3 regions of the Oerskovia sp. NPDC056781 genome follow, and region 3 is predicted to be linked to each of the others. Evidence: riboswitches for the same ligand, from Rfam matches in the RefSeq annotation. Region 3 holds a riboswitch; each other region holds the start of a gene.
The links. Region 3 has a riboswitch for thiamine pyrophosphate ahead of thiC (phosphomethylpyrimidine synthase ThiC). Riboswitches for the same ligand answer to the same signal wherever they lie in the genome.
Positions count from the first base shown of each region.

Region 1: another riboswitch for thiamine pyrophosphate. It lies ahead of thiO (glycine oxidase ThiO); the one in region 3 lies ahead of thiC (phosphomethylpyrimidine synthase ThiC).
Region 2: another riboswitch for thiamine pyrophosphate. It lies ahead of thiD (bifunctional hydroxymethylpyrimidine kinase/phosphomethylpyrimidine kinase); the one in region 3 lies ahead of thiC (phosphomethylpyrimidine synthase ThiC).

Region 1 is NZ_JBHUAD010000140.1:1,929-9,894, forward strand. It holds gene ACFRCR_RS12550 (ABC transporter ATP-binding protein) at 1-1,670, opposite strand, end outside; gene ACFRCR_RS12555 (DUF3817 domain-containing protein) at 1,729-2,166, shown strand; gene moeB (molybdopterin-synthase adenylyltransferase MoeB) at 2,163-3,467, shown strand; gene ACFRCR_RS12565 (thiazole synthase) at 3,561-4,370, opposite strand; gene thiS (sulfur carrier protein ThiS) at 4,438-4,668, opposite strand; gene thiO (glycine oxidase ThiO) at 4,665-5,960, opposite strand; TPP riboswitch at 5,967-6,044, opposite strand; gene thiE (thiamine phosphate synthase) at 6,258-6,878, shown strand; gene guaA (glutamine-hydrolyzing GMP synthase) at 6,952-7,966, shown strand, end outside.
Region 2 is NZ_JBHUAD010000052.1:11,377-19,342, forward strand. It holds gene ACFRCR_RS06885 (DUF899 family protein) at 1-170, opposite strand, end outside; gene ACFRCR_RS06890 (hypothetical protein) at 272-637, opposite strand; gene ACFRCR_RS06895 (DUF389 domain-containing protein) at 763-1,749, opposite strand; gene pip (prolyl aminopeptidase) at 1,822-2,763, shown strand; gene ACFRCR_RS06905 (hypothetical protein) at 2,836-3,177, shown strand; TPP riboswitch at 3,262-3,362, shown strand; gene thiD (bifunctional hydroxymethylpyrimidine kinase/phosphomethylpyrimidine kinase) at 3,354-4,958, shown strand; gene ACFRCR_RS06915 (hypothetical protein) at 5,037-5,309, opposite strand; gene ACFRCR_RS06920 (quinone oxidoreductase family protein) at 5,306-6,355, opposite strand; gene ACFRCR_RS06925 (ABC transporter ATP-binding protein) at 6,473-7,324, opposite strand; gene ACFRCR_RS06930 (FadR/GntR family transcriptional regulator) at 7,321-7,966, opposite strand, start outside.
Region 3 is NZ_JBHUAD010000184.1:807-8,126, reverse strand. It holds gene thiC (phosphomethylpyrimidine synthase ThiC) at 1-1,657, opposite strand, end outside; TPP riboswitch at 1,648-1,757, opposite strand; gene ACFRCR_RS14395 (hypothetical protein) at 1,874-3,157, opposite strand; gene ACFRCR_RS14390 (ABC transporter ATP-binding protein) at 3,154-3,792, opposite strand; gene ACFRCR_RS14385 (peptidoglycan-binding protein) at 3,783-4,862, opposite strand; gene ACFRCR_RS14380 (hypothetical protein) at 4,937-5,488, opposite strand; gene ACFRCR_RS14375 (diacylglycerol/lipid kinase family protein) at 5,792-6,775, opposite strand; gene ACFRCR_RS14370 (CAP domain-containing protein) at 6,843-7,320, opposite strand, start outside.

The DNA.
Region 1 (7,966 bases), on a different contig from region 3:
TGCGTCCCGTGCGTGACGACGCGGCCGTCCTCGACGAACAGGACGTCGTCGACGTGGTCGAGCACGAGCGGGCTCGCGGTCACGATGAGCGTGGTGCGCCCGCGCCGGACCTCGGCGAGGCGTTCGGCGATGCGGGCCTCGGTGTGGGCGTCGACCGCGCTCGTGGGCTCGACGAGCACCAGGATCTCGGGGTCGGTGAGGATCGCGCGGGCCAGAGCGACGCGCTGGCGCTGGCCGCCGGACAGCGAGCGGCCCTTCTCGGGGAGCTCTCCCGCGAGGCCGTCGGGCACCGAGTCCAGGACGTCGTGCGCGTCGGCGATCATGACGGCCCGCAGGAGCTCGGCCTCGAGGCTCCCGCCGCGGACGTCGATCTCCTCGCCGAGCACGCCCGAGAACAGGTGGGGCGTGGCCTCGGCGACGACGATGCGTTCGCGCACCACGTCCTTGTCGAGGTCGGAGAGCCGGATCCCGCCCAGGTGCACGGGCGTGCCCGCCTCCGCGACGTCGTCGAACCGGCCCATGCGCGTGGCGATGCGCGCCGACTCGTCCGGGTCCACGCTCACGAGCGCGACGACGCGGCCGGGCGTGAGCTCGACGCCGCTCGTGTCGTCGACCAGCACCGACCCGGCAGGTGGCGCGGACGCCGTGCCCGGGGTCGCGCCCGTCGCGGGGACCACCGAGAGCACCTTGACGAGCTTCTTCGCGGCCACGTGGGCGCGCGTCGTGATCTGGAGCGTCTGGGTCGCGATCTGCAGCGGCCACGACAGGAACGCCGCGTACCCGTAGAACGCGACGAGCTGGCCCGGGCTGATGTCCCCGGCCACGGCCGCGTGCGCGCCCAGGTACAGGACCAGGGCGACGAACAGGCCGGGCAGCAGGACCTGGAGCCCGTCGAGGTAGGACTGCGTGGTCGCGACGCGCACACCCGTCTGGCGGACGGCCTGCGACTGGGTGCGGTAGCGGTCCGTGAAGACCTTCTCGCCGCCGATGCCGCGCAGGATGCGCAGGCCCGAGACGGTGTCCGCGCCCAGGGTGGTCAGCCGGCCCGACGCCTCGCGCTGCGCGGCCTGACGCTGCTGGAGGGGCTTGACGAGGAACGCGAGGATGCCCGCGACGACCGGCAGCCCGAGGACCACGACGAGGCCCAGCTGGAGCGACGTGCTCAGCATGATCCCCGCGACCACGGCGTACGCCATGAGGGAGCCCGCGAAGCGGGCCGCGATCGCGTAGACCTCGCCCACCCGCAGCGCGTCCGACGCGACCGCCGAGACGACCTCTCCCGTGGGGAGCTCGTCGGTGATCGTGTGCCCCGAGCGCGCGACGGTGTCGCCCACGAGCTGGGAGGTGGTGAAGGCCGAGCGCAGCCAGTTCTCGATGTCGTAGCGGTGGCCGAGGGCGGCCGCGCCCACCTGGACCAGGCCGATGCCCAGCATGACCGCGGCCCAGCCGAGCAGGACCGCGCCGAAGCCCTCGTCGAGGCCCTCGTCGAGCGCACGGCCCAGCACGTAGGGCATGACGGCCTGGCACCCGAACGTGACCATGCCGAGGAGGACGGCGACCAGGAGGATGCCCCACTGGCGGCGCGCGAGCCACCAGAGGAAGGCACCGGGGCCGGTGAGCGGAGGGGTGCCCGGGTCGGGGAGGGGGAGGGGTCGCACGGTCACTAACATTAGGTGTGGCCACCGACACCGGGCCACGGATTTTCGCTCAGCGTAAGGAAACCTTCCCATGACCACGCCCGACCCCGCCGGCTCGCAGAAGACCTCCGACGCCGTGGCGGACGCCCCGTCGCAGGAGGTCGTCGACCGCGCCGTCCGCAAGGCCCGCGGCGCTCTCCAGCGCTACCGCGTGATGGCCCTCATCACCGGTGTGATGCTCCTGATCCTGTGCGTCGAGATGATCGTCAAGTACGGCGTCGGTGCGTTCGTCGACGTCGACGGCGTGATGCGCTTCGTGGGCTGGATCCCGTTCGCGCACGGCTGGGTCTACGTGGTCTACCTCGTGACGGTCCTGGACCTGTGGTCCAAGATGCGCTGGAGCTGGGGCCGCCTGGCGACCATGGTCTTCGCGGGCGTCGTGCCCGTCATGTCCTTCATCCTCGAGAAGAAGGTTCACCGCGAGGCCGAGGCCAAGCTCGACGCCCTCGTGGAGCAGTACGCCCGATGACCTCGCTGCCGCCGCTGGTCGCTCCCTCGACCGAGCCACTGTCCCCGCAGGAGCTGGCCCGCTACTCGCGGCACCTGGCCCTGCCGGGGATCGGGGTCGAGGGCCAGCAGCGGCTGCGCGCCGCGCGGGTCCTGGTCGTGGGCGCGGGCGGGCTGGGCAGCCCCGCGCTGCTCTACCTGGCCGCGGCCGGCGTCGGGACGATCGGCATCGTCGACGACGACCGCGTCGAGGTCTCCAACCTCCAGCGCCAGGTGATCCACGGCGGCTCGGACGTGGGGCGGCCCAAGGTGGAGTCGGCGCGTGACGCCGTCGCGGAGGTCAACCCGCACGTGAGCGTCCGCCTGCACGAGCACCGGCTCGACGCGAGCAACGTCCTGACGGTCCTCGACGGCTATGACGTCGTCCTCGACGGGACCGACAACTTCGCGACCCGCTACCTCGTGGGCGATGCCGCCGAGATCGCGGGCATCCCGTGCGTGTGGGGCTCGATCTTCCGCTTCCAGGGGCAGGTCAGCGTCTTCTGGTCGGCGCCTGCGGTCGGGGAGGGCGTGGTCTACCGCGACGTGTTCCCCGAGCCGCCACCGCCCGGCACCGTGCCCGACTGCGCGACGGGCGGGGTCCTGGGTGCCATGTGCGGCACGGTCGGCTCGGTCATGGCGACCGAGGCGATCAAGCTGATCACCGGCGCGGGGAACACGCTCCTCGGCCGCCTCGCGGTCTACGACTCGCTCGAGCTCACGTGGCGTCACCTCACGATCCGCGCCGACCCGCAGCGCGTCCCCGTGACCGAGCTCCTGGCGGGCGACCACGCGTACGAGGCGTTCTGCGGGTTCAGCCCGGCGGGCGACGTGGGCCCTGTCGAGGTCCCGTCGGGCCTCTCCTCCGGGACGGGCCTCTTCTCCGGCCCGACGGCGGACGGTCGCCTCGCCATCGACCTCGCCCGGGTGGCGGGAGCGGCAGGACCGACGCCCACGAGCCTGACGGCGCGCGAGCTCGCCGACCGCCTCGCCGACCCCGACGACGACCTGCTGCTGCTCGACGTGCGCGAGGAGTGGGAGACGCAGATCGTGGCGATCGACGGCGCCCGGGTGGTGCCCAGCGGGGTCTATGCGGGGCCCGGCGCGACCGCGGCCCTCGCGGACCTTCCGCGTGACCGGACGGTCGCGGTGCTGTGCAAGGTCGGGGGCCGGTCCGACCGGGTCGCGAGCCTTGCGCGGGCCGCGGGCGTGGACGCGCGCAACGTCGAGGGCGGGGTCCTGGCCTGGGTGCGGGACGTCGAGCCGGGACGCCCGACCTACTGACCGTCGGCCCCGTCCGCCGAGGTAGACCCGTGCGCCCGAGGTAGACCCTCGGGAGGTCTACCTCGCGCACACGGGTCTACCTCGTCAAACCGGTCACAGCGCCAGGTCCAGGTTGCCGGCGCCCAGCAGGCCGGACCCCGTGAGCCCGGCCCGGCCCACCATGCCGTCGACCGGGGAGCTCGCGAGCGCCTGCTCGCGGCGCGGGATGCGGCCCGCGAGCGCGGCGAGCCGCCCGGCCTCGACCGCGAGCCGCATGGCCGTGGCCATCCGCACCGGGTCGGCGGCACGGGTCACGGCCGTCGCGAGGAGCACGCCGTCGCACCCGAGCTCGAGGGCGTGCGCGGCCTCCGAGGCGGTCCCGATCCCCGCGTCCAGGATCACGGGCACGCGGGCCGCGGCCGCGATGGCTGCGATGTTGCGCGGGTTGAGGATGCCGAGCCCCGAGCCGATGGGGGCGCCCAGCGGCATGACGGCCGCGCAGCCCACGTCCTCGAGGCGGCGCGCGAGGATCGGGTCGTCGTTGGTGTACGGCAGGACGGTGAAGCCGTCGCGGACCAGGGTCTCGGCGGCGTGGACGAGCCCGATCGGGTCGGGCAGCAGCGTCACGTCGTCGGCGATCACCTCGAGCTTGACCCAGTCGGTGCCGCAGGCCTCGCGGGCCAGGTGGGCCGTGAGGACGGCCTCCTTGGCGGAGAAGCAGCCCGCCGTGTTGGGCAGTGCACGGATGCTGAGGCGATCGAGCAGGCCCCAGATGCCGGTCTCGCCCGTACCGCCGTCGGAACCGGCCCCGCCCGGCGGCGGCACGCGCGCGACGCGCCGCATCGCGACGGTCGTGAGCGCGGTCCCGGACGCGACGAGCGCCTCCTCCAGGGTGAGCAGGTTGGCGGCGCCGCCCGTGCCCATGACGAGGCGGGAGCCGAGGGGGACGCCCGCGACGACCAGGGAGTCGTCGGCCGCGCGGTCCGGGGTGTCAACCACCCTGCACCGCCGTGACGACCTCGACGCGGTCGCCGTCGCGCAGTGCCGTGGACGTCCACGTGCTGCGTGGGAGCACGGCGTCGTCGATCGCGACCGCGACGCCGCGGGGGACGGTGCCCGTGTCTCCGACGAGCTCCGGCAGCAACGTGGCGACGAGGGCTGCGACGGTCGTGGGGGTGGCGAGCGGGTAGGGCTCGCCGTTGACGAGTGCTGTGCCGGTCATGTGGTCCTCCGGGAGGTCGCGACAGGGGTGGGGGAGAAGCGCATCGGGTCGATCGCCGCGACCGCGGGCGGCAGCGGGTCCCCGGCGAGGAGCGCGTCGACCGTGGCCCCCGTGACCGGGGCGAGCAGCACGCCGTTGCGGTAGTGGCCCGTCGCGAGGACCAGGCCGGGCACGCTCGTGGTTCCCAGGAGCGGCAGGTTGTCCGGGGTGCCCGGGCGCACGCGCGGCGTGACCTCGACCAGGGCGAGCTCGTCGAGGCCGGGCAGGAGCGCACGGGCGTCCCGCAGGAGCGCGAAGACGCCGCCCGCGGTCGCACGCCGGTCGTCGGGGTGCTCCTCGCTCGTCGCCCCGACGACGACCTCGCGGTGCCCGTCGGGGCCGGGCGTACGCGGTACGACGTACACCGGACGCCCTTGCACGATCCCGCGGACCACGTGGTCGAGCGTGAACCAGGGCGGCGCGTCGAGCCGCAGCGTCTGCCCCTTCACCGGACGGGTCGGGGCGTACACCTCGGGGACGCCCGCGAGCAGGCTTCCCGAGTCCGCCCCGGCCGCGAGCACCACGGTCCCCCCGCGGTGCTCGACGCCCGCGTCGTCGAGGGCCCCGGTCACGGGGGCACCCGGCCCGGGCGAGCGCAGGAGCCGGACGGCCCGGCGGTGCACGACGGCGGCGCGCGGGTCCTGCGCGAGGGCCGCGGTCAGGGCGCGGTGCACGGCCCGCGGGTCGACCTGGTGGTCGCCCGGGGCCCAGAACGCCCCAGCGACGCGCTGTCCGACGAGCGGCTCGCGCTCCCGGGCGGCCGCGACAGTGATCTCGGTCGAGTCGAGCCCCCATGCCTCCTGCAGCGCACGCACGCGCCGCCCGAGCGCCAGGTCGTCGCCGTCGTAGGCCAGGGTGAGCGTGCCCGTGGCCCGCAGCCCGACGCCCAGCCCCGAGTCCGCCTCGAGCTCGGCCGCGAACGCGGACCATCGCGCCGCGGAGTCGGCGCCCAGGCGCAGCGCGGCCTGCTCCCCGAAGTCGGCCTCCGTCACGGGTGCGAGCATCCCGGCCGCGGCGTGCGTCGCGCCGTCCCCCGGGGCGGGGTCCAGGACCGTCACACGCCGCCCCGCACGCGAGGCCCGCCACGCCGCGGCGAGCCCCACGATGCCGCCGCCCACGACGAGGACGTCCGCGACGCCGTCGGGCAGGTGGTCGTGGGGGAGGCCCGACGGCGCCGCGCGCCCGGTAGCCCCGTCGCGCCCTCGTGGGCGCGCGGGCACGGCGGGGTGATCGGTGGACAGGGCTGCGCTCATGCGCTCGCTCCCTTCGCTGGCATGACCCAGATCAGGTTCGACGGTCGGCTCTCGCCCTCTCAGCCCCGTGCGGGGCTCCCGTGCTTCGCGGCCACCCTACAACGTGGCCGGTGCCGGGCCGCGGCACGACCACGGGGTGCACCACGGCCGCGCGCCGCGCGGGCCGTGCCTATCCTGGGCGCCGTGACCACCGCCCCGACCGGCGACGCCGAGCGCCGACAGCCCCCCGCGCCCCGCCACCGCTCCGACGACCGCGACGCCACCCCGCACGCGGCCCGCCAGGCCGCCGTCGAGCGCCTGCGCGCCGCCCGGCTGTACCTGTGCACCGACGCGCGCGAGGAGCGCGGCGACCTCGAGGACTTCCTGCACGCGGCGCTCGCGGGCGGGGTGGACGTGGTCCAGCTCCGGGACAAGACGCTCGACGTCGCGCGCGAGCTCGAGCTCCAGGAGACGGTCGCGCGCGTAGCGACCGAGCACGGGGCGCTGTGGGCCGTCAACGACCGGGCCGACGTCGCGCTGCTGACCGGGGCTCCCGTGGTGCACATGGGCCAGGGCGACCTGCCCGTGCCCGCGGTCCGGTCGCTCCTCGGCGCGGGCTCGCTCCTGGGGCGCTCGACGCACTCGCTCGCACAGGCCGCGGCGGCAGAGGCTGATCCCGAGGTCGACTACTTCTGCGTCGGCCCCCTCTGGGCGACGCCCACGAAGCCGGGGCGCGACGCCGTCGGGCTCGACCTGCTGCGACAGGTCGCGGCGACCCGGCCGACGACGCCGTGGTTCGCGATCGGGGGAGTCGACGCCGACAGGCTCGACCAGGTGCTCGACGCGGGCGCCGAGCGCATCGTCGTGGTCCGGGCGATCACGGGCGCCGCCGACCCCGAGCGGGCCGCACGCGAGCTGCGCGGGCGACTGCCCGCCTGACGCGCGCAGTGATCCCCGTCGCACGTCGTGGACCGATGCCGGGGATCGGCGCCGAGCCAACTATCCTGGGGTGGTGACACCCACCCCCTCAGCCCCCCGGCCCGTATTGGTCGTCGACTTCGGCGCACAGTACGCCCAGCTGATCGCGCGTCGCGTGCGTGAGGCCAAGGTGTACTCGGAGATCGTCCCTCACACCTTCACCGTCGAGCAGATGCTCGCCAAGGACCCGGCAGCGATCATCCTGTCCGGCGGTCCGTCGTCCGTGTACGCGCAGGGCGCGCCCTTCGTGGACCCCGCGCTGTTCGAGGCCGGCGTGCCCGTCCTGGGCATCTGCTACGGCTTCCAGGCCATGGCCAAGGCGCTCGGCGGGACGGTCGCGCAGACCGGCCTCAGCGAGTACGGCGGCACGGCCGTCGAGGTCTGCCAGGCCGGTGCGCTGCTCGCGGGTTCGCCCGACCAGCAGACCGCCTGGATGAGCCACGGCGACGCCGTGCACGCGGCCCCCGAGGGCTTCGAGGTCCTCGCGACCTCGGCCGGCTCGCCGGTCGCAGCGTTCGAGGACACCGGGCGCCGCCTGTACGGCGTGCAGTGGCACCCCGAGGTCAAGCACTCCCCGCTGGGCCAGAAGGCCCTCGAGAACTTCCTCTACCAGGGCGCCGGCCTCGCCGGTGACTGGACGCCGGGCAACGTCATCGCCGACCAGATCGCGCTCATCCGCGAGCAGGTCGGGGACGCCCGCGTCATCTGCGGCCTGTCCGGCGGCGTCGACTCCTCCGTTGCCGCGGCCCTCGTCCAGCAGGCCGTGGGCGACCAGCTCACGTGCGTGTTCGTCGACCACGGCCTGCTGCGTGCGGGCGAGGTCGAGCAGGTCGAGCGCGACTTCGTCGCCGCCACGGGCGTCAAGCTCGTCGTCATGGACGAGAAGCAGCGCTTCCTCTCGGCGCTCGCGGGCCACTCGGACCCCGAGACGAAGCGCAAGATCATCGGCCGCGAGTTCATCCGTGCGTTCGAGCAGGCAGCGCGCGACATCGTCGCGGACGCGGGCGAGCACGGTGGCGAGGTCAAGTTCCTCGTGCAGGGCACGCTGT
Region 2 (7,966 bases), on a different contig from region 3:
ATCCTCACCATGGGCAGCTGCCGTCGGGCGGCCGCGATGGCGTCGCCCTCGTGCGTGTGCGCCTTCTCGCGGACCAGGAGCTCGTCCCGGGTGGCTTCCCAGGTGGCCAGGTCGACGACGGGGGGCCGGCCGGACAGGGGCGTGGTCGCGTCCTCGGGCGGGGTCGTCATGGTGTCCTCCGTGCGGGCTCGGGCAGGGACGCACGGCGCGCTCCTGCGGTCACGAGGGCAGACTCGGGACCGGGCCGGAACTCATCGTCGGTGGCGGGCCGTCAGTGGTTGCGGCGCCCCCGCGAGGCGCCGAACGGGCCGCCCACGAACAGCCCCAGGCCGAGCACGAAGCCGAAGTCGTACCAGTTCCCGTTGTTGTGCACCTCGTAGATGTTCACCGTGTCGGTGAACAACGAGACCACGAAGGTCACGGGCACGATGATGCCCTGCCACAGGCCGAGCCAGAACCCGGCCGGGCTGCCGTCCGCGGTGGGCGTGCCGACGTCGGGATTGGGACCCGGGGCGCAGGCCGCGAGCGCGAGCGCCCCGACGACCAGGGCCGTGGCGAGGACGATGCGTCGGGCTCGCGAGGACGTGAGCGTGGTGCGTGCGGTGTCGTGGGGCGAGACGTCGTGCGTCGGGTGCATGGCCGACCTCCTCGTGGCTGGACCGGACGGTCGCCCCCAGCATCCGCCGTGGGACGCCCCGGCTCAACCGGAGGCCCGCCCCGGCCGTCGGCGGCGCCGCGACGACAGCCTCGCCTCGACCGCGGTCATCCGGACGCCGGCAGCCGTCGCGTCCCGCCGATGACGAGCGTGACGTCGACGTCGACGTCCGCGAGCCCCGCCTCGTCGAGGGCCGTGCGCAGGGTGCCGGGGTCGGCCTCGGGGGCAGGGCCGATCGCCTCGATCCTCAGGACGGACCCGCTGAAGGCGATCCCGGTGATCGTCCACTGCTCCTGCTCGGCCCACGCCTCGGCGACGGGTGCGGCGGCGATCTTGTCGGCGTTCTGCCGCAGGACGTGCTGGCTGATCGCGCTGAGCGGTACCGCCACGACGAGCAGCGCGGCCGCGACCGTCACGAGGCTCGCGCCGCGCAGCGGCCCCACGTACCTCTCTGCCTCGCCTGCGGCCGTGCGGACCTGGAACAGCAGGAAGACGAGCGTGCCGGTCGCGATGATCGCGGCGACGTTGGTCGCGAACAGCAGGAGAGCTCCCAGGGCCTGGTCCGGGGCGCCCGACTCGAGCGTGAGGCCGACGACCGCGAGCGGCGGGACGAGCGAGATCGCGATCGCGACGCCGGGCAGCGCGTCCGACACGTCGGCGCGGACCAGGGCGAACGCCCCGACGGCCCCGGTCGCGAGCGCCGCGAGCAGGTCGATGAGCTGCGGGGTGACACGGCCTGCGACCTGGCTGTTGGTCGCCGCGACGATCTCGATCGGGACGAACAGGCCCACGAGGTAGCCGGTCGCGACCACCCCGGCCGCGCCCGCGCCGACGAGGAGCGCCGACGAGGTCAGGTTCCGGTGGTCGTTGAGGACGATCGCGAGCGCCGTCCCGACGATGGGTGTCATGAGGGGAGCGACGATCATGGCGCCGATCACGGTGGCCGTGCTGTCGGCCGCGACGCCCGCCGACGCGATGACGGCCGCGAGGATCAGCAGGGTCCAGAACGTGGCCTGCCGGGACCGCGCCGTCGGCCCCTCGGAGATGAACAGCGCGGTGGTCATCCGCTGGACGTCGGCCGTCGTGATGCGCATGCTGCCTCCTGGTGCTGTTCGTGCCCCCAGCATCACAGGGGGTCGCTGCTCGCGCTCGGTACGCTGCCGGACATGTACGCCGTGACCCCACCCCATGCCCAGGGCTTCCTCGACGTCGGCGACGGCCACGAGATCTGGTGGGAGGCGCGGGGCAACCCGGACGGCAAGCCCGCGGTCGTCCTGCACGGTGGGCCGGGGTCCGGGTGCACCCCCGGGTCGTCGCGGCCGTTCGACCCCGAGCGGTACCGCGTGGTCCTCCTCGACCAGCGGGGCTGCGGTCGGAGCCGGCCGCTCGCGAACGGCGACGACGTCGACCTGTCGAGCAACACCACTGCCCACCTGGTCGCGGACGTCGAGCAGCTGCGTGAGCACCTGGGCATCGACGCGTGGCTGGTCCTGGGGACCTCGTGGGGTGCGACGCTCGGGCTCGCGTACGCGGTGGCACACCCCGAGCGCGTCACCGAGGTGGTCCTGGGCGCGGTCACGAGCACCACGGCCCGAGAGGTCGAGTGGATCACGCGCGACATGGGGCGCCTCTTCCCCGAGGAGTGGGACCGGTTCGTGGCCGAGGTGCCGGTGGCGGAGCGCGACGGCAACCTCGCGGCGGCCTACGCCCGTCTGCTCGCGTCCTCGGACAGTGCGGTGCGTGAGCGCGCGGCGGCGGCCTGGTGCCGCTGGGAGGACGTGCACGTCTCGCTCGTGCACGGGTTCGAGCCCTGGGACCGCTACGAGGATCCCGCCTTCCGGCTGCGGTTCGCGCGCCTGGTGACGCACTACTGGGCGCACGCAGCCTTCCTGCCCGACGGCGCCCTGCTGGCCGGGGTGCGCGGGCTCGGCGGGGTCCCGGCGGTCCTGGTGCACGGGCGTCAGGACGTGTCGGGCCCGCTCGACGTCGCGTGGCACCTGCACCAGGCGTGGCCGGGGAGCGAGCTCGTGGTGCTCGAGGGCGCTGGGCACGGGGGCCCGGGGTTCCCGGAGGCGCTGGTCGCGGCGACGGACCGGTTCGCGGGCTAGCGGCCGCACCGCTCGGCTAGGGTGAGGCTCAGCCTGTCCCCGCAGTCGACGTCGACCTCGGAGGTGACCTGCGTGTCCCGCCGTTCCGCACTGCTCGTCGGGGTCCTGGTCGTGTCGTGCGGCTCGCTCGCGCTCGGTGCCGCGCTCGGCGCGGCCGGGCCGGTCGCCGTGCCCGCCGAGGGGCCGTGGTCCGTCCACGTCGAGGGCCCGTCCGAGGGGGACGCGGAGTGCGCGGCGGATCCTGCCGTCGCCTTCGCCCTGACCCCGGCGATCATGCCCCCGGTCGGGACGTCGTTCGGACTGGTCCCCGACGCCACCCGCGCCGACCTGGAGCGTGTCGTGTCGTGCCTCGAGGAGCACGTGGCGACGTCGCGGATCAGTGTGGTGCCGACCGGGACCCCGGCGTCCCCCTGACCGGGGCGCCGGGCGGGTCGCCGGTGCTGGTGCCGCCTGGCGAACGGCGGCCCCCGGGTGTGCCGTCCGCCCGCTAGAGTTCCCTGCGAAGACACGGGGTGCCCGCTCCCACGAGCCGGGCTGAGATCACACCCGTCGAACCTGATCTAGCTAGCACTAGCGAAGGGATGTCGGCAATGTCGCTTGCTGCCACCACACCTGTCCTGCCCGCACCTGCCCGCACGCCGGCGGCGGACGCCCAGGCCGCGAACGAGCACGGCGCGTCGTGGGGGGCCGAGCCCTCCCGCCCCCGCGTCCTGTCGATCGCCGGCACGGACCCGACCGGGGGAGCCGGTATCCAGGCAGACCTCAAGGCGTTCGCGGCGCACGGCGCGTACGGCATGGCGGTCACGACCGCCCTGGTCGCGCAGAACACGCACGGCGTCCGTACGGTCCACGTCCCCGGCGCGGACTTCCTGGCCGAGCAGCTCGACGCGGTCTCGGACGACGTGGTGATCGACGCCGTGAAGATCGGCATGGTCGCCGACGAGCCCAACGCGCGCGCGATCGCCGCGTGGCTGAGGCGCGTGCAGCCGCCGTTCGTCGTGCTCGACCCCGTCATGGTCGCCACGAGCGGCCACCGCCTCCTCGACGAGGGGGCCGAGCAGGCCGTGCGCGAGCTGGTCGCGCTCGCCGACCTCGTGACCCCCAACCTCCCCGAGCTCGCCGCCCTCGTCGGCGAGCCCGCCGCGACCACGTGGCCCGACGCCCTCGCCCAGGCGAGGCGCCTGCACGCGGCGAGCGGCGCCGTCGTGCTCCTGAAGGGCGGTCACCTCACCGGGGAGGAGTCACCCGACGCCCTGGTGGGCGCTCGCGGGCCCGACGACGTCACGACCTTCTCGGCGCCCCGCGTCGACACCGTGCACACCCACGGGACCGGGTGCTCGCTGTCGGCGGCGGTCGCCGCGCTGCGACCCCGGCGGGACGGCTGGGAGAGTGCGACGCGCGACGCCAAGAGCTGGCTGACCGGCGCGCTGCAGGCCGGGGGAGCGCTCGCGGTGGGCACGGGCCGCGGACCCGTCGACCACCTGGCGCACCTGCCCACGCTCGGGCAGCGGGTGTTCTCGGAGGAGGCCTGGGAGCGTATCGCGGGCTGGCGCGAGGCCGTCGAGCGGATGGGGTTCGTGCGGGCGCTCGCGGACGGGAGCCTCTCAGCGGGGGACTTCGGCTTCTACCTCGCGCAGGACGCCGCGTACCTCGCCGAGTACTCGCGCGTGCTGTCGCGGGCCAGCCAGCTCGCACCGACGCCCGAGGCACGGCAGTTCTTCGCCGGTGCCGCGGTCGAGTCGCTCGAGGTCGAGCAGGCGCTGCACCGCGACTGGTTGGGCGAGCACGCCGGGATGGACCGCGGGGCGGTCGAGAACGTCGACCCGTCTCCCGTGACGGCCGCCTACACCAACCACCTCCACGCGGCGTCGAACGGGTCCTACGCGGAGACGGTCGCGGCCCTGCTGCCGTGCTACTGGCTCTACTCGCACATCGGCGACGTCCTGGTGCGCCAGGCAGGGGCCCTCGACGGTCACCCCTACGCACGGTGGATCTCGCTCTACGGCGACCCGGCCTTCGCCGAGGCGACACGCACCGCGTGCTCGTTCGCCGACGAGGCCGCGCGCTGGGCCTCGCCCGCGGAGCGCAAGCGCATGCTGCGCGCGTTCGAGCTGTCCTCGATGCACGAGTACCTGTTCTTCGAGCAGGGGCTGACCCGGCCGACCTGGCCGGCGCCACCTCTCGCTGCGCGCTGACCTCACACCGAGGAGTGAGCCGTCGCCCCGGACCTGGCTCGACCCGGGGCGACGGCTGACCTCCCGCCGCGGGACTCGCTAGACGCTCTGCGCGTCGCCGTCCGGGTACCCGCAGTCGTACCCGGGCGGCCACCAGCGCCACGTCGTGGTGACCTCGCTGGTCGAGACGCCCGCGGGGCGGTCGGCCAGGCACTGCGTGCGCATCTGGTCGAGCCCGACGGTCAGGTAGTACACCGCGAGCACGCCCGTGAAGACGACCACGAGGACCGTCACCGCCAGGCGCAGGCGGCGGTCGGAGCGGCGGGTGGGCTCGTCCTCGCCGGGCCGTGGCGGGACCCAGTCCCAGCTCACCGGGCGGGGTCCGTCGTCGGGCCGGTGGTTGCGTCGGCGCCGGTGACTCCGTCGAGGCCGGTGCCGGGGACGAGCAGCACCTTGCCGGTCGTCGCGCGCCCCTCCAGGGCGCGGTGTGCGTCGGCGGCGCGCGCGAGCGGGAACGTCGCGCCCACGCGCACGTCGAGGTCGCCCGACGCGACGAGCGCGTACACCTCGCTCGCCCGGTCGAGGAGCTCGGAGCGCGTCGCGGTGTAGTCGTCGAGCTTGGGGCGCGTCGTGAACAGCGACCCGCCCTTGTTGAGGCGCTGCAGGTCGAACGGCGGCACCTGGCCCGAGGACCCGCCGAACAGCACGAGCATGCCGCGGCGGCGCAACGATGCGAGGGACGCCTCGAACGTGTCCTTGCCGACCGAGTCGTAGACCACCGCGACGCCGCGCCCGCCCGTGAGGTCGCGCACGATCGCGGGCAGCTCGGTCGTGAGGTCGTCGAGCTCGGCGTAGTTCACGACGTCGGAGGCTCCGGCCGCGCGCGACAGCTCGGCCTTGGCCTCGGTCGAGACGGTCGTGATGACGCGCGCGCCGCGGCGCACCGCGAGCTGGGTCGCGAGCAGCCCGACGCCGCCGGCGCCCGCGTGCAGCAGGACGTCGTCGCCGGGCTGGACCGGGTAGGTCGACGTCACGAGGTAGTGGGCCGTGAGCCCCTGCAGGCCGACGGCCGCCGCGACACGCAGGTCGACCGACTCGGGGACCGGGATCGCGACGTCCGCGGGGACGACCACCTGCTCGGCGTACGACCCGAAGGCGTTGGTCCACGCCACGTGGTCGCCGGGCTCGAAGTCGGCCACCCCCGGGCCGACCGCGGTGACGACGCCGGCGCCCTCGGTCCCGACCACGTGGGGGTACGCCATCGGGTACACCCCGGCCCGCCGGTAGGTGTCGATGAAGTTGACCCCGGCCGCCGCGACGTCGACGAGGAGCTCGCCGGGTCCGGGGACGGGGGTCGGGAGCTCGACGAGCTCGAGGACGTCGGGGCCGCCTGCCTGGAGTGCCTGGATCGCGCGCATGGGGTCAGCCTAGGTGGCGGGGCCCGGGTCGGTGGTCGAGATCGCGCCGAGTGTGCAGTTCGGGCTGTCCAGAGCGCCCGACGACAGCCCGAGCTGCACGCTCGACGACGTCGCGCCTCAGGTGGTCGGCGGCCCCGCCGAGGCCCGCCAGCGTCCATGGCGTCGCTCGACGTGGACGGGGTGGTCGAAGCAGCGCGAGACGGCCTCCGTGGTCAGCACCTCGTCCGCCGGACCGGACGCCGACACGAGCCCCGGCGCGAGGAGCAGCGCGTGGGTCGTGGACGTGGGCAGCTCTTCGAGGTGGTGGGTCACGAGCACCGAGGCGACCTCGGGGTGAGCGATCCGCACGTCGTCGAGCGTCGCGAGGAGCTGCTCGCGTGCGGCGACGTCGAGGCCTGTGCTCGGTTCGTCGAGGAGCAGGAGCGCGGGGTCGGCGACGAGCGCCCGGGCGATGATCGTCCGTCCGCGCTCCCCCTGGGACAGCGTGGTCCACGGCTCGTGCTCCTTGCCGCCGAGCCCCATGTCCACGACGAGGGCACGCGCCCTGTCGACCTCGGCCCGGGTAGGGACCCAGCGCTGGCGCCACTCGATCGTCCCGGTGATCCCGGTCAGGACGACCTCCTGGATCGTCAGGGCGGTGCGCAGCGGGTGGCGCGGGTCCACGTGCCCGATCCGGCGGTGGAGGGTCTGGAGGTCGACGCGCCCGAGCACGTGCCCCAGCACCGCGACCTCGCCGCATGTGGGGTGGTTGCGCGCGCCGCAGAGGCTGAGGATCGTGCTCTTGCCCGCACCGTTGGGGCCGATCAGCGCCCAGTGCTCGCCCGCGCGGACCGTGAGGTCCACGTGCTCGAGGATCGTGCGCCCGTCACGGACGAACGCGACGTCGCGCAGGTCCAGCACCCGGGCGTCCTCGCGAGCCTGGGGCGGGGTCCTGGTCGGGGAGAAGGGAGAGGTGGTGTCAGTGCTCACGGACGGACCTTCGCGTGGACGGAGTCGAGGTGTCGGCGGCTCGTCGCGGCGGCGCGGTCTGCGTCGCGGTCCCGGACGGCGTCGAGGATCGCCTCGTGGGCGTCCTGGTCGTGCCGGTGGCGCTCGCCCGCGCCGTCGAGCTCGATCATGTCGACCATCGCCCGGCGCAGGCGGGGGAGGAACGTGGCGAACAGGTCGGTCAGGACCGCGTTGTGCGCGGCGTCGACGACCGCGCGGTGGAAGACGAGGTCGGCGTCCACGTAGTCCTGGGCGCTCGCGGTCGTCGGGACCTCCCCACGACCTGCGAGCGCCGTGGTCATGGCGCGGAGGTCGGCCGGGGTGCGGCGGGTCGCGGCGAGCCGGGCGGCCTCGGTCTCCAGGGCGCCGCGGACCTCGAGCACGTCGACGACCTCGCCGCGCCGCAGGACCTCCTCCCAGTCCTCGCTCGCCTCGGCCCGGACGACGTAGACGCCCGAGCCCTGGCGGCTCTCGAGCACGCCCTTGCCCGCGAGCTGGCGGATGGCCTCGCGCACGGTCGAGCGCCCGACGCCGAGCTCGGCCGCGAGCGCCTGCTCTCCCGGGAGGCGGTGGTCGAGCGGCCAGGTGCCGGTGCGGACGTGGTCGAGCATGAGCTCGGCCGCC
Region 3 (7,320 bases):
GATACACCCGGCCGCCCGCGTCCGCGAACTCGCTCGACTTCTCCGCCATGCCGGCCTCGATCGCCTCGACCGACGTCAGGCCGTTCTTCTCCGCGTACTCGCGCACGTCCGCCGAGATCCGCATCGAGCAGAACTTGGGCCCGCACATCGAGCAGAAGTGCGCGGTCTTGGCGGGCTCGGCCGGCAACGTCTCGTCGTGGAAGGCGCGGGCGGTGTCGGGATCGAGCGAGAGCGCGAACTGGTCGTGCCAGCGGAACTCGAACCGGGCACGGGACAGCGCGTCGTCCCGCAGCTGCGCACGCGGGTGACCCTTGGCGAGGTCGGCCGAGTGCGCCGCGATCCGGTACGTGATGACGCCCGTCTTGACGTCGTCACGGTCGGGCAGGCCCAGGTGCTCCTTGGGCGTGACGTAGCAGAGCATCGCGGTCCCGGCCTGGGCGATGATCGCGGCCCCGATCGCGGACGTGATGTGGTCGTACGCGGGCGCGACGTCGGTCGCGAGCGGGCCGAGCGTGTAGAACGGCGCCTCCTCGCACAGCTCCTCCTCGAGGCGCACGTTCTCGACGATCTTGTGCATCGGGACGTGCCCCGGACCCTCGATCATGACCTGCACGCCGTAGGACTTGGCGACCTTCGTCAGCTCGCCCAGCGTACGCAGCTCGGCGAACTGGGCGGCGTCGTTGGCGTCCGCGATCGACCCCGGGCGCAGGCCGTCGCCCAGGGAGAACGTCACGTCGTAGTCGCGCAGGATCTCGCACAGCTCCGCGAAGTGCGTGTACAGGAACGACTCCTGGTGGTGCGCGAGGCACCACGCCGCCATGATCGAGCCACCACGCGACACGATGCCCGTGACGCGGCGTGCGGTCAGCGGGACGTAGCGCAGCAGGACGCCCGCGTGCACCGTCATGTAGTCGACGCCCTGCTCGGCCTGCTCGATCACGGTGTCGCGGTAGATCTCCCACGTGAGCCTCGCGGGATCGCCCTTGACCTTCTCGAGCGCCTGGTAGAGCGGCACCGTCCCCACGGGGATCGGGGAGTTGCGCAGCACCCACTCGCGGGTCTCGTGGATGTCCTTGCCCGTCGAGAGGTCCATGAGGGTGTCGGCGCCCCAGCGCGCGGCCCACACCATCTTCTCGACCTCCTCCTCGATCGAGGACGTCACGGCCGAGTTGCCGATGTTCGCGTTGATCTTCACGCCGAACGCCTTGCCGATGATCATGGGCTCGATCTCGGGGTGCTTGCGGTTGGCCGGGATCACGGCACGGCCGCGGGCCACCTCGTCGCGCACGAGCTCGACGTCGACGCCCTCGCGCGCCGCGACGAAGCGCATCTCGTCGGTCACGACCCCCGCGCGCGCCCAGGCGAGCTGCGTCCGGGCACCGCCCGTGCCGTGCTCGGTCGGGACGGCGTCGGGCCGCAGCCACGACGCCCGGAGCGCGGGCAGGCCGCCCGCGAGGTCGAACGCCGCGGGATCGTCGACCTCGGTGTACGGGCCCGAGGTGTCGTACAGGTCCAGGTGCTCGCCGTTGCTCAGGTGCACACGGCGCTCGGGGACGCGCAGGTGCTCCGCGCCCGGGACCGGGTGGTGGACCTTGGAGGACCCCGCGATAGGTCCGGTCGTGATGGTGTGCGCGGGCACAGCGGTCTCAGAGCTCATTGCTCTCTCCCTACGTCGGCATGATCCGAACAGGTTCGAACGGTCGGCGGCGCTGAGCCGCCCTCTCAGCTCGCTGCTGCGAGCTCCCGTGGGTGTGTGAAGTTGTGGGTCCTGCTGGTCGAAGCGGGTCGTGCGACGGTCACCGTAGCGCACGCTGCCCGACGGCGGCGCGACCGTCCCGCGATCGGCCCGTCTCCCTGCGGGTCCGGGCCGACGTCACCTCTCCTTGAAGTACTTGAACAGGTGCTTCTCGCGGGTCGAGAGAGCGCCGACCGCGGCCCCGACGAGCACCGCGCCGGCTCCCGCGAGGACGGTCCGCATGCCGATGCCCCAGGTGCTGACATGGTCGGCAGGATGGCCGGCATCGGCGGCCAGCCACCACAGCGCGGGGACGGCCACGATCACGGCGACCCCGGTCCAGGCAGCGGTCTCGAGCAGCACCTGCCAGGTCACGGCTGCGCGCGGGACGCGGGCGTGCAGGGCGGCGGCGAGCTCGAGGCGGCGCAGGCGGATCGCGACGAAGCCCAGGGCGAGGCCCAGGACGATCGCGGCGACCGGAGCGGGCCTGGTCGGACGGTCGGCGAACTCGGCGCTCGCGTCGTACGTGGCGCCGAGCCGACCGTTGAGCTGCTTCTGGGTGGGTTGCGCCTCCGAGGACGGGTCGGCGACGAGGGCCGTCCGCAGGAGGGGCGCGGTCTCGGGGTCGACAGGCCAGATCTCGACCCAGCAGGAGTCGAACAGCCCTGTCGCGGGCACGGGGGTGACGGCTGCGTAGCCCAGGACGCGGTCGCGTCCGTCGTCGGGGTAGGGGTAGACGGCGCCCACGCGCGCAGCACCGTTACCGGTCGCGACGCTGTCTCCCGGGGCGGCACCGAGCGCCTCTGCCAGGTCCGCGGACAGCCACAGACCGGAGCCTGCGACCTGGTCCCGTTCGAGCGCGGAGAGCAGCCCGGGGGTCGCTTCGTGGCCGGTGAGCTCGCTCGACGGGAGGTTGAGCGAGCGGAGCGGGCTGCCGATCCGCAGGGCACCGGCCGCGTTGATGCCGTCGACCCCGGCGAGGGCCTCGCAGCGTGCGCCGTCGATCTGCCCGGGCGCCTCGAGGATCTGCACGCTCGCGCCCGCGTCGCGGTACTCGCGCGCGCCCTCGATGACGCCCACGACGGCGCGCACGTCGACAACGGCCAACGCCCCGACGACGACCACCAGCACCGCGGCGAGCAGGGCCGCGCGCGTGGTGCCGGTCGCGATGCTGCGCCACGCCTCGGAGATCACGGACGCGGCCCGCATGGCGCGCGCCCGCACGGGCGCGTCCCCCGGCCCGACGGCGCCGATCGCGTCCGCGCGCGGGTGCGCTCCGTCGTCGGGCGGGGGCGAGGTGCCTGGGGCTGTGACCGGTCCGCCGGGTGGTGCCGTGCCGGGCCCGGCTGGGCCGCCCGGGGGCACCGCAAGGCCGGGGCGCGCTGCACCGTCGGGCACGGGGCCCTGCTCGGTGGCGGTCATGCCGCCTCCACCTGCGCGTGCTGGAAGTCTGCGAGGTCGATCACGCGGGTGCAGGCGTCGCGCGTGTGCGGGTCGTGCGTGGCGACCACGACGATCGAGTCGTCCTGCGCGATGCCGGCCAGGACCTCGTTGACGGTCGCGGCCGTGCGCAGGTCGAGCTGCGCGGTGGGCTCGTCGACGAGCAGCAGGTCCGGTGCCAGTGCGACGGCGCGCGCAAGCATGAGGCGCTGGGCCTCGCCGCCCGACAGCGCCCGGAACGGGCGATCGGCGACCGGGGTCAGGTTGAACCGGGCCATGATCTCCGCGGCCCGGTCCTCGGCGTCCCGGCGGCGCAGACCTCGCGCGAGCAGCGGCAGCACCACGTGGTCCAGGGCCGCGCGGCGCGCGACGCCGTGCGGGTTCTGGAAGACCCACCCCGTGGTCGCGACCCCGACACGCTCGACCTGCCCCTGCGTGGGACGCTCCCACCCCGCGACGATGCTCAGCAGCGTCGACTTCCCGCTGCCCGACGGGCCGACGAGCGCGACGACCTCCCCCGGGGTGATCTCCAGGTCCAGCCCGGTGAACAGCAAGCCCGTGCCGGGGAAGGCGTGCCCCAGGCCGGCCCCGACCAGCCGCCTGCCCGCTACCGGCACGACTGCCCCACGTCCTGCGAGGTGAGCTCGACCTCGGTCGGCGCCGTGGTGGCGTCGAGCCCGTCGAACGTGACGAGGGTCTGGCCCAGGCTCGACGCGACGACCGTCACGGGGTGGGCCGTGCCGTCGGCGCGCACGCAACCCGCCGGGCCGTCGAGCGCGAACAGCGCCCCCGGCGGCACGACCGACACGTCGAGCGGCGACGCCAGGACGTACTCGAGCGTCAGCGGCTCCGACCCCTCCGTGCGCTGCCAGGCCGCGAACTCCACGCTGCCGCGCACGGCGTCCAGGAAGGCAGGGTCGGTGACGATCCCGCCCTCCCCGACCTGCGCGCTCGCCTCGCCCAGGCGCACCACCCGGTCACCGGGCGTGACGTTCGTGAGCGTGTCCGCGAGGCCGAGCGAGACCAACGTCCCGGACGTCGTCGCGAACGCCTCCTCGGACGTCGCGCCGCCCACCGGCGTCTCGCACGCCTTCACGGTGACCGACGGCGCAGGCAGCCACAGCACCGAGGCGACCGGCAGGTCACCGGTCGGCTTTGCCACACCCGCAGCCTTGAACAGCTTGGTCACGGCGACCTTGGTCGCATCGCCGTACGTCCCGTCCACGCGGACCGTGTGCCCGAGGCGAGCGAGCTCGACCTGCAGCGCCTTCACGTCGTCACCCTTGGCCGTGGGAGCCAGGTCCCGCCACAACGGGATCGACGTCGCCAGCCCCACGACCGGGCGGTCGTCGACCGTGACCGGGCTCGACCCCGACTCGATCACCGCCCCCGGCGCGCACACCGAACGCGTGACCTTGCCCTGGTCCTCGACGGACAACGTCCCCTCCTCCGCGACGACCGGGGTCACCTTGACCCTGCGCGAGTCGTCGAAGGCCTGCCGCGAGACCGGGACCGCCGCGGGCGGCGTCGCGCTCCGCACGCTCTGCGGCTCCGCCTGCGGCGCCAACGCCATCCCTGCCGTGACACCCCCCGCGAGCAGCACCACCGCCGCGAGCGCGAGCGCGCCTGTGCGGGCCCCTGCCGGGCGGGCACCTCCGGTCCGGGCGGGACGTCGATCTCTGGCCACTGCTGCTCCTCAGGTGGTGCTGGTGGTGTTCGTGTCGTGGTGTGCGAGCGGCCACCGATGCGGACGGCGAGGCGTCAGTCGTGCGGATCCTGCTGACAGGCTGCCATCTCAGGTGGCAGCTCCTGTCCGGAGAGGTCGCCCTCGACCTCGTACTCGGTGCCGTCGGCCGCAGCCTTGAGCGTGATGGCGTACCGGGCCAGCTCCTGCGAGTACGCCTCCTTGTCGTATCCCTCGTCGCGGTGCCCGCCGCGGACCATGCAGTCGGCGATGGCCTGGTTGAAGTCAACGTTCTCCGGGTTCCGGCGCAGCTCCCAGTAGAGGAGGGAGATGGGACCCATGTCGAACTTCGCCCGACATTCCCGATGCACCGCGTCGATCTGCGCGTTCATCGCGTCGAGCTCCTCCTGCGGGGAGTGCTCGGTCAGTCCCACGAGCTCGGTCGTGACCGCGCCCTCGTCCTCGACCTTGACGACGAGGCCCTGGTCCCTCATGCACTGGACCGAGGCGTCCTCGACCTGCTGATACTCCGTCGCAGAGATGACGTCGTCCTCGAGGATCTTCCGCCCGGTCTCGGTGGTCACCTCGTTGCGAGCCTGGGCGAACTCTGCGGCAAAGGGGTTGCGCACCTCAGCCTCTCCCGAACAACCAGTCACCAGGACTGCCACCAGGGCGAGCACCACCAGGGCCCCCTGCTCACGTCGTCGAACTGACCCCTGCATACGTCCCCCCATTGTTCGGCGACGGTGCCCGCTGCCCGCTGCCCGCTGCATTGAGCACGCACCAAAGCCCCCTGAGGTTCCCTCACGTCACTCCTTCGCGGCGCCGCTCACGCACTCGTCGATCGCGTCCGCTCGTGCCGCCGACGGATCTCCTGGGTCAGGTCCTACGGTGCTGCGCAGAGAGGTTGAGGAAGACGCCTCACCGGTGGATCAGTCTCCGGCGGGCGCCCCCTCCGCGATGTCCTCCGACGTGTCGGGCTGGTACACGCACACCCACAGCGCGCCGGCCCGGACGCTGACCTCGAGCTTCTTCGCCGGCTCGATCACGTCACCGTCGAGCTGGCGCGGCTGCGGCCGGTCGGAGATCACGGAGATCCGCGACCCGCGCAGGACCTCCATGTTGGGGACGCGCCCCTTTCCGCGCAGCACGCCGACGAGGAGCTGGACCCAGTGGCCCAGGTTGCGGGGCGCGATGATCGCGACGTCCATCTGCCCGTTGTCGGGCTCAGCGTCGGGCAGCAGGTTCACGCCGGCCTGGAGCTTGCCGACGTTCCCGACGACCACGGTCCGTGCCCGACGGCGCAGCACCGGCCGGTCGTCGACGCGCACCTCGACCTTCATCTGGTCGTCGGCGAGGTGCTTGAACGCCGAGACGACGTACGCGAGCGCTCCGGCCTTGGCCTTGAGCGCGGTCGGCGCGTCCTCCATCATCGCGGCGTCGAGGCCCATGCCGGCCATGACGGCGAAGGCCTGACCGTCGACCTCGCCGATGTCCACGGCCCGGCGGCCGCGGTCGAGCGCGAGGCGGATGCCGTCCTCGGGCCGGGGCGGGATGCCGAGGTTGCCCGCGAGGAGGTTGCCCGTGCCGCCGGGCAGGACCGCGAGGGCGGCGTCGGTCCCGACGAGGCCTTCGATGCAGGCGCGCACGGTGCCGTCGCCGCCGCTCACGAACACGACCTCGGCGCCGTCCTCCACTGCCTGGCGGGCCTGCCCGGTGCCGGGGTCCTCGGCGGTCGTCTCGAGCCAGGCGGGGGCGGGCCACCCGGCGTCGGCGAGCTGGGTCTCGATGGTGCGGCGGAGCTCGTCGAGCCCTTCGACGCGGTTCGGGTTGACGATCACGGCCGAGCGGAGCGGCGCGTTGTCGAGGCGTTGCTGGGCGGCGGGCTCGGGCGCTTGTTCCTGGGACGGGTTCACACCTGAGTATGTCGCGCATGGCACCGGCTCGCCCGACAACGGGACGACTCGGGCACTCCGGACGCGCTCAGTACCCGAACACCTGCACCCACGTGTCGCCCGCGCGCCCCAGGCCCATGGTCGTGAAGTCGCAGTTCAGGATGTTGGCGCGGTGCCCCTCGGACGCCATCCACGCGTCGACCACGGCCTGGGCGGTCTTCTGCCCGGCGGCGATGTTCTCGCCGCCGGGTCGCGCGTAGCCCTGGGCAGTGACGCGGTCGCCGAACGTCCGCCCGTCGAGGCTCGTGTGGCTGAAGTACCCCTGCGCGACCATGTCCTGCGCGTGCAGGGTAGCGGCGCGCCCGAGCTGCTCGTCGGCGCGCAGCGCGGGGCAGCCAGCGGCGGTGCGGTGCGCGTTGACGAGCGTGAGGGCGGCGGTGGTGTCGCCCGCGGTGTCCCCCGCGCCCGACGACGTCGCTCCCTCCGCGCTCCCGGTGGCCGCCGGAGTCGTGGTCGGTTCGGCGAGGAGCGCGGCCCGGGTCGCGGGGCCTGCGACGCCGTCGGGC